DNA from 4 places in the Virgibacillus carmonensis genome. Region 1 is predicted to be linked to each of the others. Evidence: riboswitches for the same ligand, from Rfam matches in the RefSeq annotation. Region 1 holds a riboswitch; each other region holds the start of a gene.

The links. Region 1 has a riboswitch for S-adenosylmethionine ahead of AC3G7N_RS15095 (homocysteine S-methyltransferase family protein). Riboswitches for the same ligand answer to the same signal wherever they lie in the genome.
Region 2: it holds a riboswitch for S-adenosylmethionine, as region 1 does, so the genes downstream of both, AC3G7N_RS10550 (methionine biosynthesis PLP-dependent protein) here and AC3G7N_RS15095 (homocysteine S-methyltransferase family protein) in region 1, are expected to answer to the same signal.
Region 3: it holds a riboswitch for S-adenosylmethionine, as region 1 does, so the genes downstream of both, metK (methionine adenosyltransferase) here and AC3G7N_RS15095 (homocysteine S-methyltransferase family protein) in region 1, are expected to answer to the same signal.
Region 4: it holds a riboswitch for S-adenosylmethionine, as region 1 does, so the genes downstream of both, AC3G7N_RS10030 (PLP-dependent aspartate aminotransferase family protein) here and AC3G7N_RS15095 (homocysteine S-methyltransferase family protein) in region 1, are expected to answer to the same signal.

What each region holds. Positions count from the first base shown of each region.
Region 1 is NZ_JBYQFJ010000021.1:26,212-30,412, forward strand. It holds gene AC3G7N_RS15080 (ectoine synthase) at 1-111, shown strand, start outside; partial or broken gene AC3G7N_RS15085 (N-acetylmuramoyl-L-alanine amidase) at 386-1,174, shown strand; partial or broken gene AC3G7N_RS15090 (SPOR domain-containing protein) at 1,199-1,963, shown strand; SAM riboswitch class I at 2,113-2,213, shown strand; gene AC3G7N_RS15095 (homocysteine S-methyltransferase family protein) at 2,300-3,349, shown strand; gene cysK (cysteine synthase A) at 3,793-4,201, shown strand, end outside.
Region 2 is NZ_JBYQFJ010000011.1:7,869-12,069, reverse strand. It holds gene AC3G7N_RS10560 (assimilatory sulfite reductase (NADPH) flavoprotein subunit) at 1-268, opposite strand, end outside; gene AC3G7N_RS10555 (phosphoadenylyl-sulfate reductase) at 467-1,189, opposite strand; SAM riboswitch class I at 1,279-1,378, opposite strand; SAM riboswitch class I at 1,819-1,925, shown strand; gene AC3G7N_RS10550 (methionine biosynthesis PLP-dependent protein) at 2,005-3,126, shown strand; gene metC (cystathionine beta-lyase) at 3,123-4,201, shown strand, end outside.
Region 3 is NZ_JBYQFJ010000047.1:9,144-13,344, forward strand. It holds gene AC3G7N_RS19500 (thiol-disulfide oxidoreductase DCC family protein) at 1-369, shown strand, start outside; gene metK (methionine adenosyltransferase) at 427-1,626, opposite strand; SAM riboswitch class I at 1,948-2,054, opposite strand; gene pckA (phosphoenolpyruvate carboxykinase (ATP)) at 2,270-3,859, shown strand; gene AC3G7N_RS19515 (ABC transporter substrate-binding protein) at 4,071-4,201, shown strand, end outside.
Region 4 is NZ_JBYQFJ010000010.1:54,293-58,493, forward strand. It holds gene treP (PTS system trehalose-specific EIIBC component) at 1-489, opposite strand, end outside; gene AC3G7N_RS10025 (PQQ-dependent sugar dehydrogenase) at 733-1,770, opposite strand; SAM riboswitch class I at 1,923-2,040, shown strand; gene AC3G7N_RS10030 (PLP-dependent aspartate aminotransferase family protein) at 2,155-3,900, shown strand; gene metX (homoserine O-acetyltransferase MetX) at 3,917-4,201, shown strand, end outside.

The DNA of each region.
Region 1 (4,201 bases):
CATAAACTCAGGGCAAGAACGCAAATGCGCATGGTGTGTGTGTTTAACCCACCACTTGTAGGAAGAGAAACACATAATGAAGAAGGATATTATCCGTTGTTGACAGAATAGATATTTTTTCTACCATGCCTGCCACCTGAGTATATTCAGGTGGCAGGCATTAATAATTAATAGGTTTGATTGATTATTTTTCTACCTCTAAACTAAACTCTATGAATCTCCTGACTAGAACATAAACTTGGACAATCACCTGTTTTCAGGTTTTTAAGCACAGCTGCCCCAGCGGGTTTTCTCCTCGAATCATAGAATAAATAGAGTACTAATTTGCCAAGTACTCAGTAGTTTTTACAAATCCGTGGCAAATAATTAGAGAGAAGGGAATTTAATGGTTAAAATTTATTTAGATCCAGGTCATGGTGGTTCTGATCCAGGCGCTAGCGGACAAGGTTTAAAGGAAAAGAATATTGTACTAGATATTGCCTTACGTATCCGTGATCTGCTGAACAACGAATATAAAGATGTTGAGGTGAATATGAGCCGTACAACAGATACTTCCGTAAGTTTAGCAGAACGCACAAATGAAGCCAATGCATGGAATGCGGACTATTTTTTGTCGATTCATTGCAATGCCTTCAATGGTTCTGCGCAAGGATATGAGGATTATATTTATATTGGGTTATCTGATTCATCCCTGACAGCGCAGTATCAGGATATCTTGCACAGTGAAATTACTGCTGTTAATGAATTAACGGATAGGGGGCAAAAACAGGCTAACTTTCATGTATTGCGAGAATCGATAATGCCAGCCTTATTAACGGAAAATGGTTTTATTGATAATGCAGGCAATGCAACGAAATTGGCCGACCCCTCCTATCGACAAAAAGTAGCCCGGGGGCATGTAAATGGTCTGGAGCGTGCCTTTAATCTGGAAAAAGTATCATCGGATGTACTGTATAAATTGATTGCTGGATCCTTTCAAGAACAAGCGAACGCTGAAGAACGGGTGGCTTACCTTGATTCCAAGGGGATATCTGCTTTCTTTGGTGAAATCACTGTATCTGGTGATACTTGGTACCGTGTACAGGCTGGTGCTTTCGAAAATCGAGCTAATGCGGAACAGCGATTGACGGAGGTTAAGGAAGCGGGAATAGGCGACGCTTATATTCTTGAGGAAACTACTATGGTAACGACCTATCATGTCATTGCAGGATCTTTTAAGGAAAGGGAAAATGCAGACAATCGGGTTAATTATCTTGATACCAAGGGGATCCCTGCGTTTGTCGACCCAACCAATATAACTGGTGAAACTTGGTATCGTGTTCAAGCTGGAGCTTTTGAGAACAGGAAAAATGCAGAGGAACGTTTAGCAAGAGTTAAAGAAGCAGGGATTGAAAATGCTTTTATTGTTGAAGACCGGGATCAGGAAGAAACTATTATTTCAGGATATCCAATTTCAGGCCCAATTCTTTTATCTCCAGAACAGTTAAATCGTTATGTGCATGCTATTAATCCAAATGCGCCCGCATTAGGAAGATATTATTTAGAATTCGGGGAGTATTATGGTATTAAAGGAGATATTGCTTTCGCACAAGCCTTGCATGAAACCGACTACTTCCGTTTTACAGGTGTCGTTGAATCTGGGCAGAATAATTATGCTGGGATTGGTGCTACGGGACCTGATAATCAAGGTGCTAGTTTTGCCACCCCAAGAGATGGAGCTCTTGCACACATTCAACACCTGTTTGCCTATGCTTCTACGGAATCATTGCCTGATAAGTATCCATTGATTGATCCGCGTTTTGATCTAGTTCAACGGGGGAGCGCACCAACATGGCAGGCCCTAAATGGTAAATGGGCCGTCCCGGGAGACGACTATGGAGAGTCTATTTTGCGCCTGTATGAAAGAATAGTGGAAGCATCTATTAGTGAATTGGAATCGGTTATAGAGGAGATTCAAGTTTAGTTTTCTCACCGACAGGCAATGGAGTATAGCTGGCCTCTATAATTTCGTAGTCTAAAAGAATTTACTGAGTTATTTCGAAATATTATAAATCTATACTTGACATTCAATAGCAACACATGTAACCTAATTAATAATTAAATAATGTAATTTTCTTATCCAGAGAGGTGGAGGGACTGGCCCTTTGAAACCTCAGCAACAGGTTTTTTAAATACTGTGCTAATTCCAGAAGTGTAAAGCTTGGAGATAAGAAGAGTAACTAGCCACGTGCCTAAACCTCTTCTTATATAAGAAGGGGTTTTATTTTTGGCTAATGAAAGTATACGAGGAGGAAAAGAAATGAAGCGTAGTTTGGAAGAACGTTTAAGAGAAGGTACTGTTATTTGTGGGGAAGGGTATTTATTCGAATTGGAACGAAGGGGATATTTACAAGCTGGTTCCTTTGTTCCCGAGGTGGCGCTGGATAACCCTGAAGCGCTTAAACAAGCATACAGGGATTATATGAATGCTGGTTCTGATGTTGTATTAGCTTTTACATATAATGCCCACAGGGAAAAAATGCGTATCATTGGGAAAGAAGAGTTACTAGAGCCATTAAATAGAAATGCTATCCGTCTCGCAAAAGAGGTTGCCAAGGAAAATACAAAAGAAGAAGCGTTGGTGGCTGGAAATATATCAAATACGAATATTTTTGATCCAGAAGACTCTGAATCTAAGACCAAAGTAAGAAATATATTTGCCGAAATGGTGAAGTGGTGTAAGGAAGAAGGAGTTGATTTCATAAATGGTGAAACGTTTTATTACCATGAAGAAGCACTTATCGCTTTAGAGGAAATTCAAAAACAAGATTTACCAGCAGTCATTACATTTGGTTTAATGGGAGAAAATATTTTACGAGACGGCTACACTGTCGATGAATCTTGTAAAGTCCTATCTGAAAAAGGTGCGCTAGTTGTTGGCATGAATTGCTTCAGGGGTCCTCACACGATGCAACCATATCTCGCGGACATACGAAAAAATGTTGGTGGATATGTGGGTGGATTGCCTATTCCATACCGCACAAGTGAAGAAAACCCGACATTCTTTAATCTGCCTGATGGAGGATGCAGCTGTCATTTACCTTTAGAAACAACCTTCCCGACAGCACTGGACCCTCTTTACCATAATCGCTATGAATTAGCAGAGTGGGCAAAAGAGGCAAAGGATATCGGCATTAATTATATTGGCTTGTGTTGTGGGGCATCACCAGCAATGCTTCGTGCAGTGGCAGAAGCGGTAGGCGTTGAGACAATTAATTCAAAATACTCCCCTGATATGGAGAAGCATTTCTTATTTGGAAAAGACGAAACACTAAAAGAACATAATTTGAGCTATCGGTCGAAAGCATAATTGGGCATTGAAAAAAAGCTTGTAGAAAAAAGGTTTTTCTACAAGCTTTTTTCAAGTATCAAAGAAAATATAAAAATTTGGCGATTGTCTGTCTAGCTCCAGCGCCTAGACACTCGAGACATAAGCAGTTCGCTTCCGCGCGAGCAAGGCACTCACACTGCACCCCTCTGCTTATGCTTGTCGTGTCTTACAAGGCGCTTACGCTTTTCGTGTCTGTCTAGCTCCAGCGCCTAGACACTCGAGACATAAGCAGTTCGCTTCCGGGCGAGCAAAGCACTCACACTGCACCGCTCTGCTTATGCTTGTCGTGTCTTACAAGGCGCTTGCGCTTTTCTTAATATCACTCATAATAAAGTAGCAAGACAAATAGTTTGTAAAGACCAGAAGTTAATTAGTAACATATAGAGAGGAATACTCGGAATTAAGTTGGGAAGGTGTCTTGAATGAAAGTTGTAAATAATGTAACAGAGTTGATGGGAGATACACCAATCGTAAAGTTGAACAAGCTTGTCCCGGATGATGCCGCAGAAGTTTTTGTTAAACTTGAGATGTTTAACCCAAGCAGAAGTGTCAAGGACCGCGCAGCGATAAATATGATCAGGGTTGCAGAAGAAACGGGATTATTGAAACCAGGTGGCCTGATTATTGAACCGACTAGTGGGAATACGGGGATTGGACTCGCCATGGCCGCAGCTGCGAAAGGATACCAGGCAATTATGATCATGCCTGATAACAGCACAATGGAAAGAAGAAATATTTTAAAAGCTTATGGTGCGGAAGTTGTATTAGTTCCAAGCGAAGAAAAAATGCCTGGAGCTATTAAAAAGGCATTGGAATTACGAACAGAAAATC
Region 2 (4,201 bases), on a different contig from region 1:
CAGCAAGCGCCTGACTATTACCAGTGTCAGATCCAAAGAGTATCCTCACTTCACGCGAAATGGTCTGACCATTACTATGAGGAGACACTTCGTTACCTGGGGCGTTCTGCACCAGTGAACCAGCCGATACCGAAGATTCCGTAACCTGGGGAGCAGACAAATACCCGCCCAACCAAATTTTTTGTGACTCTGTAAGTGTTGGCAGAACACGATTAAGGTTCTCCGCTTGCTCTTGATTAAAAGGGCTGTTTGTTACCTGTAACTGCAAAGATATTCACCTCACACAAAATTATTTTTTTGAATATATCGTGCTTACATATTTTTAATGGTTAATCAAAAATATTTCAGGTATAAATCACCACCTTATTTTTAGCTTGTTCACATAATGCATTGTAAGCAAATCAGTTTACTCGGATTTAATCTAAAAGTCTTCCAATTTCCAATCAAGATGAATCTAATTAGAACATCAACTAGAGGTATGAAGTCCACACTCTGTTTTATTAACCCCAGCCCATCTACCAGCACGAGAACCATCGGAATTTGATACCGGTGACGTACATGGTATACAGCCAATACTTGGGAATCCCTGATCGTGCAATTCATTGTATGGCAGGTTGTTTACTCGTATATATTCCCAAACATCACCCCAAGTCCAATGAATTAATGGGCAAACTTTGATGGATTTAAATCGTTCATCCTTATTAACAAAATTGGTATTCTTACGGGCAGGAGACTGTTCCCTTCGAAGGCCAGAAATCCAAGCTGGAGCTCCACTTAAAGCTTCTTCAAGAGGCTTTATTTTTCGAATAAAACAACATTGGTTAGGATCGCGTGCCCATAAGGCTGAACCGTACTCATCAGCCTGTTCCTGCAGCGTTATGTCAGGTTTTTTTAATTGAATAGAAAGTTTAGAGTACTTTTTCTTTATTTTGTCAATAAGTTCATATGTTTCCTTAAAATGAATCTCCGTATCAAGAAAAACAATTTTCGCATCCTTTTTCACCTTGGAAATCAAATCAATTAATATAACTCCCTCCGCACCAAAACTGCATGCATAAACGATCGAATCCCCGTATGATTCATAAGCCCACCTTAGAATTCCAGATGCTCCTTTTGTGAAATCGTCTTGTTCCCATTCTTGAAAAGGATCTCCAGGGAAATCACTATATGTGACCGTATCGTTATTCATACTACACCCCTCCAGATAAAAGCTATTCTTTCAAATTAAAAACCCCTTCTAAAAAAACAAGAAGAGGTAGGCACTATCGCTAGTTACTCTTCCTATCTCCAAGTTTTTCACTTCTGGAATTAGCACAGTATTTAAAAATCTGTTGCTGAGGCTTCAAAGGGCCAGTCCCTCCACCTCTCTGGATAAGAAAATTGCATATTCAGTTTTAAATTATTACAAACTCTACAGTTGTTATCATTGAATGTCAACAGGGAATAAAAAGATTTTTAGAAAAAATCGGTATTCGCCTTCTCTTTGATAGTAAAAAAAATTTATTTTAAACCTAATCACTTAGAAGTTTTTATACTTTGTTTGAGTGAAATATAGGAATTTTGTTTTTTTCATTTTTATAAAAAGCTCAGGGCCCCTTGAAGGACACGACAAGCATAAGCAGAGCGGTGCAGTGTGGATGGGTTTCCTCGCGCGTAAGTGAACTGCTTATGTCTCGAGTGTCTAGGCGCTGGAGCTAGACAGATCATCGCCGAAATTTTTCTTTTTTTGCTCTTAAAAAAAGCCATTTATCCCTTGCATTATTTTCCAATGTATATTAAAGTATTGGAAATTAAACTTTTCGTAAAATTAAATAACTATTCTTATCAAGAGAGACGGAGGGATTGGCCCGACGATGTCTCAGCAACCAGCCATTTAGGTCATGGTGCTAATTCCAATAGGTTTTTACCTACCTAGTAGATGAGAAGATTGCTTTCGTTATTAGGGACCTTCTTCTTTCTAGAGGGTCCTTAATTTTTTTATTTCATATGAAAAGGATGAATGACATGACTATTAAAAGTTTAGAAACCAGATTAGTGCAATTAGGTAATAAAAGTGATGAGACTACAGGTGCTGTAAATCCACCGCTATATTTGTCAACAGCATACCAGCATCAAGGACTTGGCAGGTCTACTGGATATGACTATACACGTACAAAAAATCCAACTCGAGCTATTTTGGAAGAAGGAATTGCAAACTTGGAAACTGGTGATTCTGGGTATGCCTGCAGTTCCGGAATGGCTGCCATTCAGTTAGCCCTTTCCCTTTTCCGTACAGGAGATGAATTAATTGTTCCAGAAGATATTTATGGAGGTACATACCGTTTACTTGAGCATTATTCAGATGTCTATGATATACAAACAATTTATTCAGAGTTTACGGATATCCATGAAACAGAGAAGTTGATTACACATTGTACAAAGGCATTATTTATCGAAACCCCAACTAATCCATTAATGCAGGAAATCGATATCGTGCAGTTTGCAACACTTGCTGATAAACACAACCTCTTACTTATTGTTGACAATACTTTTTTAACCCCTTATCTGCAGCGACCACTGGAACTCGGGGCCGATATCGTAATTCATAGCGCAACTAAATACATCGGTGGACACAATGATGTGCTAGCTGGATTAGTTATTGCTAAAGGAAGAGCAATCTGCGAGAGGTTATCTGAAAACCATAATGCTTCTGGTGGGGTACTGCCCCCTTTTGATTCGTGGCTATTAATCAGGGGGTTGAAAACACTGGCTTTACGGATTGAACGACATGAAGAGAATGCAAAGAAAATAGCGGGGTATTTAAGAAGTGAACCTAGTGTTATTGACGTTTTATATCCAGGAAAGGGTGGCATGCTTTCCTTTCGGCTAAAAGAAAGGGATTGGATGGAGCCCTTCTTAGAGAATCTGCAGTTGATTACTTTTGCAGAAAGTCTTGGAGGAGTAGAGAGTTTTATTACTTACCCTTCAACTCAGACGCACGCAGAAATTCCTCAAGAGGAACGAATACGTCGTGGAATAGACGATCACTTATTGCGTTTTTCTGTTGGAATTGAACGAGCAGAAGACTTAATAGAAGAACTAAAACAAGTATTTTCAACCTTAGGAAAGAAGGTTGACCGGCTATGAGTTTTGACAGGAATCAATTGGAAACAAAATTAATTCACGCATTATCAAATGTGGACGTTGAACAGAAAACAGGTGCAGTAAACGTCCCTATTTATTTATCATCCACTTTTCACCAAGATAGCTTTGATCATTTTGGCCCATTTGATTATAGTCGATCAGGAAATCCGACAAGGCAAGTATTGGAACAAACAATTGCCGAATTAGAAAGTGGTGTTAAAGGGTTAGCATTTGCATCTGGAATGGCAGCTATTTCTTCTGCTTTTATGCTACTTTCTGCTGGCGACCATGTGCTAGTTTCTGAGGATGTTTACGGTGGTACGTATCGTTTTATAACAGAAGTGTTAACTAAGTACAAGATTGATCACACATTTGTAAATATGACAGATCTTAATGAAACCGCTAGAGCAGTCCAACCAAATACGAAGGTGATTTACATGGAAACGCCATCTAACCCGTGTTTAAACATTACAGATATTGAAGGCGTAGTAAAGGTTGCTAAAGCTAATCATTGCTTAACCTTTCTTGACAACACCTTTATGACTCCACTCTACCAAAAACCGCTTGAACTAGGAGTTGATATCGTGCTACATAGTGCCACTAAATTTTTATCAGGCCATAGCGATGTTATTGCCGGTTTAGCAGTGACAAGGAACACGGAACTTGGGGAGGAGTTAGCATTTATTCAAAATTCCTTTGGATCCATACTAGGGGCTCAGGATTCTTATACCCTCATCCAAGGGATCAAAACATTAGGCGCCCGTCTAAAACAGTCATCCGAATCCGCAAATAAAATAGCTATTTATTTACATAATCATCCGCTAATTGAAGAAGTGTTTTATCCTGGTTTAACTTTCCATCCAGGGCATTCAATCCATATTAGGCATTCTAGAGGTTTTGGTGCTGTTCTTTCTTTCCGTTTACCAAATAAAGCTGCAGCTAAAGTATTCGTCGAACAAATTCGACTACCTGTTTTTGCCGTAAGCCTTGGAGGGGTCGAATCGATTCTTTCTTATCCAGCAACAATGTCTCATGCTGCAATGCCCAAGCAAGAAAGAGAAAAAAGAGGCATTACCGA
Region 3 (4,201 bases), on a different contig from region 1:
TGTAACTGGAGCGTTCAATTTATTATCAAAAGAGATCCAAAAGGTCATTATAAATTTGCCTCGTTACAAAGTAAGGTTGGTAAAATGATTGTAGAGAAACAGCACATCCCAAATGATATTGATAGTTTCATACTAGTAGATAATCGTAAATGTTATTATAAGTCAACAGCTGCACTTCAAGTATGCAGGAAGTTAAAAGGAACTTGGAAAATGGCTTACTTCTTTATTATTATTCCAAAACCCATAAGAGACTTTTTTTATGGAGTGCTTGCTAAGAACAGATATAAATGGTTTGGAAAAAAGGATAGGTGTATGATCCCTTCTCCTGAAATGCGAAATAGATTTGTACAAGAGGAATCAGATTTGTAAAAGGTAAAAATAAAACGTCACGACACCAAAATTGGAAAGTCGTGACGTTTATGTTTACTATTTAGTTGTAAGAGCTTTTAATTCCTCTACTTTATCTGTCTTTTCCCAAGGGAATAAGATATCTGTTCGACCAAAATGTCCATACGCTGATGTACTTCGGAAGATAGGCTTTTGTAAATCAAGCATCCGTATTATGCCTGCTGGTCTTAGATCAAATAACTTCCTTACTGCTTGAACCAAGTCCTCTTCATTTACTTTTCCAGTTCCAAATGTATTGATAGCAATAGATACTGGTTCCGCTACCCCAATTGCATACGCTAATTGTACTTCACACGTTTTAGCTAGATCAGCAGCTACAATGTTTTTTGCTACATATCTCGCCGCATATGCCGCCGAGCGATCCACTTTCGTAGAATCTTTCCCACTAAATGCTCCTCCACCATGGCGAGCATATCCACCATACGTGTCAACGATAATTTTACGGCCAGTAAGTCCCGCATCACCTTGTGGTCCACCAATTACGAATCGACCTGTAGGATTAATAAAGTATTTTGTTGTTTCATCTAATAGTTGCTCTGGTACAACAGGACGAATTACATGTTCAATTAAATCTTTTTCAATTTGTTCGGTAGTGATATCTTGATGATGTTGGGTTGAAATAACAATAGTATCTACTTTTACAGGATTATCATTTTCATCATACTCCACAGTTACCTGTGTTTTACCATCTGGACGCAGATAATCCAGCGTCTTATCTTTCCGAACATCTGCTAGTCTTTTCGCTAGTTTGTGCGCTAACGAAATGGCAAGAGGCATCAATTCCTTCGTCTCATCACAAGCGTAGCCAAACATTAATCCTTGATCCCCAGCACCGATTGCAGCGATTTCATCATCAGTCATTTTACCTTGACGTGCTTCAAGTGCAGTGTTTACCCCTCCTGCAATATCAGCTGACTGCTCATCAATTGCAGTTAGAACAGCACAGGTATCAGCATCAAAACCATATTTTGCACGGGTGTAGCCAATATCCTTAATCGTTTGTCTCACGATTGCTGGAATATCTACATACGTATTGGTAGAAATTTCACCAGAAACTAATACTAACCCGGTTGTTACAGTTGTTTCACACGCAACACGTGCAAGTGGATCTTTTTTTAAAATTTCATCTAAAATGGAATCTGATATCTGGTCACATATTTTATCAGGATGCCCTTCAGTAACAGATTCAGATGTGAATAAACGACGATTTGCAGCCATATGGCTAAATCCTCCCCTTATAATGAGTTACGGATCTCTGTCTTTCCAGTATGAAAACAAAAGCGGAAGCGCTTGGTCAGTGGCGTATGGACTGATTGACCTGTGCAAGATTAGATGAACTTGACTTATCGCCCGTAATGGGGAAAGTCAAAAATGAATCTTTTGCTGTGATGAAGTGAAGATGAAGTCCACTAGCCGCTAAGCGCTGTAGCTGGATATGGCTACTATTATAATTACTGTAACCAAGGTTCAGTATATTTAAATTCCTAAAACAAAAAAAGCCCTTCCTGTATTCATGAGGAAAGGTGTTGTGGCCATTTCCTCTTATTGTTCAAGGAGTGATCCTTGCATCAGGTTAGCACCTTTTCACAAAAGTGATGGTTGCTGGGTTTCATAGGGTCTGTCCCTCCGCCAACTCTGAATAAGAGAGTATCCGTTCGAGATTAATCGTACCGAAATCAATTAATGATGTCAACTTTTTTTAACTTAATACGAAATTTTTCTTATGCGTTTGCATATAAAATAATAGATTAGTATGGATTAATTTTATAAATGTGTTATACTAATAAACAGATTTACAAACATATATAAATAAAACTTATTTTTTAAAAACAAAATCCATCCAAAAAGGTAGGTATCATACATGAAATCGGTGGAACAATCATCATTACTAGAAGAATTAATTTCCCATAAGAAGGTACAAAAAAACTTATCTGTGTCTCGTTTAGTTGAAAGAATACTGGATCGAAATGAAGGTACATTAATGTCATCCGGTGCCATTCAAGCAACTACCGGTAAGTATACCGGCCGTTCCCCTGATGATAAATTTATCGTTCGCGATGAAACGTGTGAAAACTTTATTGAATGGGGATCAGTGAACCAACCAATTGACGAAAAGTCATTTGAAAACCTATATACAAAAGTAATGAATTATTTAAAAGAAAAAAATGAATTATTCCAATTTAGAGGTTTTGCAGGTGCTGACAAAAAATACCGTTTACCAATTCAAGTCATCAATGAATATGCATGGCATAACCTATTCGCTAGACAATTGTTCATTACACCAGATGATGAAGAATTACAATCACATGACCCAGGATTTACTATTGTTTCTGCACCTACGTACAAGGCGGATCCCGCAGTTGACGGAACGAATTCAGAAACGTTTATTCTTGTTTCCTTTAAAAAACGCATTATTCTAATTGGTGGAACTGAGTACGCTGGAGAAATTAAGAAATCCATTTTCTCTGTTATGAATTACCTTTTACCACAACGTGAAGTGTTATCCATGCACTGCTCTGCAAATGTAGGGCAAGAAGGAGACGTTGCTTTATTCTTTGGCCTGTCTGGAACAGGTAAAACAACACTTTCAGCTGATCCATATCGTCGTTTGATTGGTGATGATGAGCATGGCTGGAGTCCAAACGGTGTATTCAATATTGAGGGTGGCTGTTATGCAAAGTGTATTAACCTGTCACAAGAAAAAGAACCACAGATCTTTGATGCTATCCGATTTGGTTCAGTGTTAGAAAATGTTAGATTTGATGAAAATACACGTATTCCAGATTATGATGATACATCGTTAACTGAAAATACCCGCGCAGCATATCCATTAGAAAATATTGATAATATTGTAACACCTAGCGTTGCTGGTCACCCAAATACCATCATCTTTTTAACAGCTGATGCATCTGGAACGTTACCACCGATCAGTAAATTAACAAAAGAGCAAGCAATGTATCACTTCTTAAGTGGATATACAAGCAAGTTAGCCGGAACAGAACGTGGAGTTACAGAACCACAAGCAACATTTTCTGCATGTTTTGGTTCACCATTCTTGCCACTTGCACCATCAACCTATGCAAAAATGTTAGGTGAGAAAATAGATCAATTTAACTCAAATGTTTTCTTAGTAAACACTGGTTGGACCGGTGGATCATACGGCGTCGGAAATCGCATGAAGCTTTCTTATACTCGCGCTATGATTCATGCAGCACTTGAAGGTGAACTAAACACGGTCGAAACAACAAAGAATGATATCTTTGGATTGGAAACCCCTATGCATGTCCCAGGAGTTCCTGATGAAGTTTTAGTTCCAAAGAAAACGTGGGAAGATAAAGAAGCTTACGATACAGAAGCGAAAAAGCTTGCAGTGAAGTTCCATGAAAACTTTAAGAAATTCACACAAGCCAGTGATGAAATTAGTAACGCTGGTCCATTATATAGAGGTTAATACTCACAAAAAAACCGGTCTTTACACAAAGGCCGGTTTTTTTGTGTTCTAAAACTGTCTAGCACTTGGACAGTAAAGAACTATAATCGCTAGTATTCTGTCTGTCCCATTCTACAAACCACACTTTTTCCTAGTATAGGCAATCACACATTTACATGGATTTCATAAACTATTTAGACACTATTCTATTCGAAAGAAAGGACCTGAGCTTATGAAAAAAATAACCTTTACATTGCTTATTGGGTTAACAATTGTTCTTCTGACAGCATGTAATTCAAATGAAAAGTCCTCTATTAAATTAGCTGAAGTAACACGCTCTCTTTTTTATGCTCCTCAATATGT
Region 4 (4,201 bases), on a different contig from region 1:
TTCCTTGATGCTCTTGGTTTTACGTTTCAGTGCGGTGTGAAATAATACTGATTTACCTGCTTCCACCACATTGTCCTCAGTCTTATCAAGCATTTCAAGCGCTTCACCATTTGTCATAATTACTGGTGTTATTGTGCTTTTCGCTTTTTCTCTAATAAAATTTAAATCAAAAGTTACGAGTGGGTCTCCAGTTTTAACCTGATCGCCTTGTTTTACATGCGCTTCGAAACCTTCTCCATCAAGAGAAACCGTTTCCAAACCGATGTGAATTAAAACCTCAATACCTGATTTGCTTTCAAGACCTACCGCATGTTTAGTTGGGAATATCTGTACAACTTTACCATCAAATGGTGCTACAACTTTTCCGTCACTTGGTTCTATTGCTAATCCATCACCCATCATCTTTTCAGAAAATGTTGGGTCTGGAACAGCATTAAGCTGCTTAATTTCACCACTAAGCGGTGCATATATGATTTCATTGTTACTCATAGTAAGTGCTCCCTCATTTCTATTTCTCTTTTAAACTTGTATATACATGTTTACTGAAATAGTATAACTTGTATATACATGTAATGCAAGGGCTTACATTCAACTGTTTAATTTAACCATTTATTTTGAAAACATTCACTACTGCTTACAATAATTTTTGGATTAGGGGATTTATCTTAGAATGGCAAAATCAATTATTATTAAATGCAAAAAGAGACTGCTAGTGAACAGCCTCTTCTATGTTCATTGCTGTATAAAGATTAAACGGTCATCATTTTCAGCAGGGTCGCCACGTCCGTCCGTGTTATTTGTTATAACATACAACCCTTTTTCTGTAGCCAGTACGTCACGGACACGACCCAGATTATCTATTAATAGTTTCACTTCATTACTGAAAGGATCAAATTCACGTACACCTTCTCCGCGTAAAGAAGCGAAATAAAATTCCCCATCTATATATGCCATACCTGAGGGAGCCCATGTTGATTCTCCTGAATGAACAACTGGCTCAATCATCCCTTCCCTTGATTGATCACCACGAATTATTGGCCATCCATAATTATTACCTTTTTGAATTCGGTTAATTTCATCATGAGCATTTGATCCATGTTCCATTGCATACAACGCCCCTTCTTCATCCCAGGCAAGTCCTTGTGGATTACGATGACCATACGTATATACATAGGAATTTTCAAACGGATTATCTTTCGGAATAGATCCATCTAAGTTCATTCGCAAAATTTTACCAGACAGGCTGTCCAGGACTTGAGCATTACTTTCTACAGTGGCATCACCAGTTGTAATATATACCTTGTCATCTGGTCCAATCGCGATTCTGCCACCTTGATGAAATTTCCCACCTGGAATCTTATCTAGCAATACTTCTATCTCCTTCCAATTGTTCGAAGCTTCTTTCATTTTAATGACACGTTGATAATATTCCCCATTTTCTTGGTATGAATAATAAGCAAAAGCCTCTTTTGTTTTTGTAAAATTCGCTGGCATAGCAATGCCTAATAAACCAGCTTCAGGCTGATTTGATATATTCTTTTCAAAGCTAACGGTTTTCTTCGATTGCTCTCCATTTTTTACAGTTACAATTGCCCCAGTTCGCTCACTGATATAAAACGTACCATTTGCAAGTTGTATTTCCCAGGGTTCGTCTAGATTTTGAGCAACCACCTTGCGTTGTTCATTAGGAGTCGGGGTTTTCACTTTATGTTTTTCAGAACATCCAACTAATAGGAAAAACAGACAAGACATTACTAAAAACATTCGCATATTGGAACACCTCTTATCAGACTTATTTGCTCCAGTTTATCGATAATCTAGATTGCTTTCAAATTAAACTTAAACTAAATTTAAATATTTTTTCAAATAACTGTTGACGGATGAACATTTTTAGATATATAATTGTCATTAAATTTAAATAACTCTTATCAAGAGTGGCGGAGGGAATAGGCCCTGTGATGCCCGGCAACCATCAAGCTAGATTTCTAGCCTTGAAAGGTGCTAAATCCTACAGGTCATTTATGATCTGGAAGATAAGGGGAGGATCGTCGTTACATAAACGCCCTCTTCTTAGGAAGGGGGATTTTTGTTTTCCCTCCTTTCTAACCTACCAGACCATTAATAATAGGCCAACTACAAAAGGAGGAATTATTAATGTCAAATTTCAATCTTCACAATCCAGAAACTGTACTACTGCATGGTGGTCAAGAGCCTGATCCAGCAACAGGATCTCGGGCTGTACCTATTTACCAAACAACTTCCTATTCATTTCGCGATACGGAACATGCACAAGACTTATTCGGATTAAAGGAGCCTGGGAACATTTATTCACGGATTGGCAACCCTACCGTTGATGTTTTCGAACAACGTGTTGCATTACTTGAGGATGGTGTTGCTGCAGTAGCGACTTCATCTGGAATGGCAGCAATAACACTCGCAATTTTAAATATTGCTGGTGCAGGTGATGAAATCATTGCCGATAGTAATTTATATGGTGGAACTTACAACCTGTTTGCTAATACGTTACCTCGATATGGAATTAACGTTAAGTTTGTCAATGCCACTAATCCTGGTGAGATCGAAGAAGCAATAACAGATAAAACGAAAGCTGTTTTTGGAGAAATTATCACCAATCCTAGCTTACATGTATTCGATGTTGAGGAAATTGCAGCGATTGCTCACAGTCACAACATTCCACTTATTATTGATAACACATTTGCAACGCCCTATATCACCAAGCCACTAACTTGGGGAGCTGATATAGTCGTCCATTCTGCTACAAAATGGATTGGAGGTCACGGTACCGCGATTGGCGGGATTGTTGTGGATGGCGGCCGTTTTAACTTTGATAATGAAAAATTCCCTGGATTTATTGAAGCCGATGAAAGTTACCACGGAATTCGCTACGTGGATATCGGCCCAGCAGCATTTGCAACAAAATTACGGGTGCAGCTATTGCGCGATATCGGGGCATGTTTGAGTCCACACAATGCGTTTTTACTTTTACAAGGTTTGGAAACATTGCATTTACGGATTGAAAGACATAACAAAAATGCCAAAGAAGTCGCCGACTTTTTGCAAAACCATCCAGCAGTTGAATGGGTTAACTATCCTGGACTAAAAGAACATCCATCTTATGAATTGGCAAAGAAATACTTTAAAAATGGTTATGGCTCTATCATAACGTTTGGGATTAAGGGTGGTCGCGCAGCAGGTACAAAATTGATCGACAACGTTACACTTTGGTCACACGTGGCAAATGTTGGAGATGCGAAATCACTCATTATTCACCCAGCTTCAACAACACACCAACAACTAAGTGCGGAAGACTTGGAAAAAAGTGGCGTTTCTGAAGAATTAATTCGACTTTCAATTGGTATTGAATCAACAGAAGATATTTTAACCGATTTAGATCAAGCTATTGCAAAAGCAACAAATGAAGACCTAACGATTCCTCTAACAACAGAAGACACTGTAAAATGGTTGGTCGGCTCACCTTTTAAAAGAGATCAGGGTGCTGTAAGTAAGAAAGTAATTGCATTTTTTGATTCTGGTGATCCTTCGAGCCATCTAAATAGAAGTGCAGAGCAACTACAGCAATTGGGCTTTTATATTGTACCAATTACTGAATCAGAACAGGAAAGTTCCTACAAACAACTAGCAGATATTCCGTTTGACATTGATGCAGTTTGGTTTAATGGAAAGGTTTTACCAACAACAATTGAACAACTCATTAATAAACAGGTGAAAATAGTTTGGGCTGAAGAGCCGGCAGTTTCCGATCAAGCATTAGAAAACGCTGAGGCAGCTGGAATTACCGTTATTTCTGGTAAAAACCCTTTTCATGAAACAATCCGTATAAGGGGAAATAGCCCATTAAATATACCTGTTGAAGTTTAAACGAAGGAGGGGTCATATGGAAATATTTCAGAAAACCTTTTCAACAACAGAAAATATATCCATTGGCCCACTCCCTCTAATTTCTGGTGAAGTAATCGATGACGTAACATTACAATATGAGCGTGTTGGGCCAATTGATGCACCGGTCATATTAGTATGTCATGCTCTAACAGGAAATCATATTACAGTCGGTACAACCGAATCACCAGGATGGTGGCATGGGTTAATTGGTAAGCAAAAGTACATTAATACAGAAAAGTTTCAAGTAATCACATTTAATGTACTCGGCGGTTGTGATGGC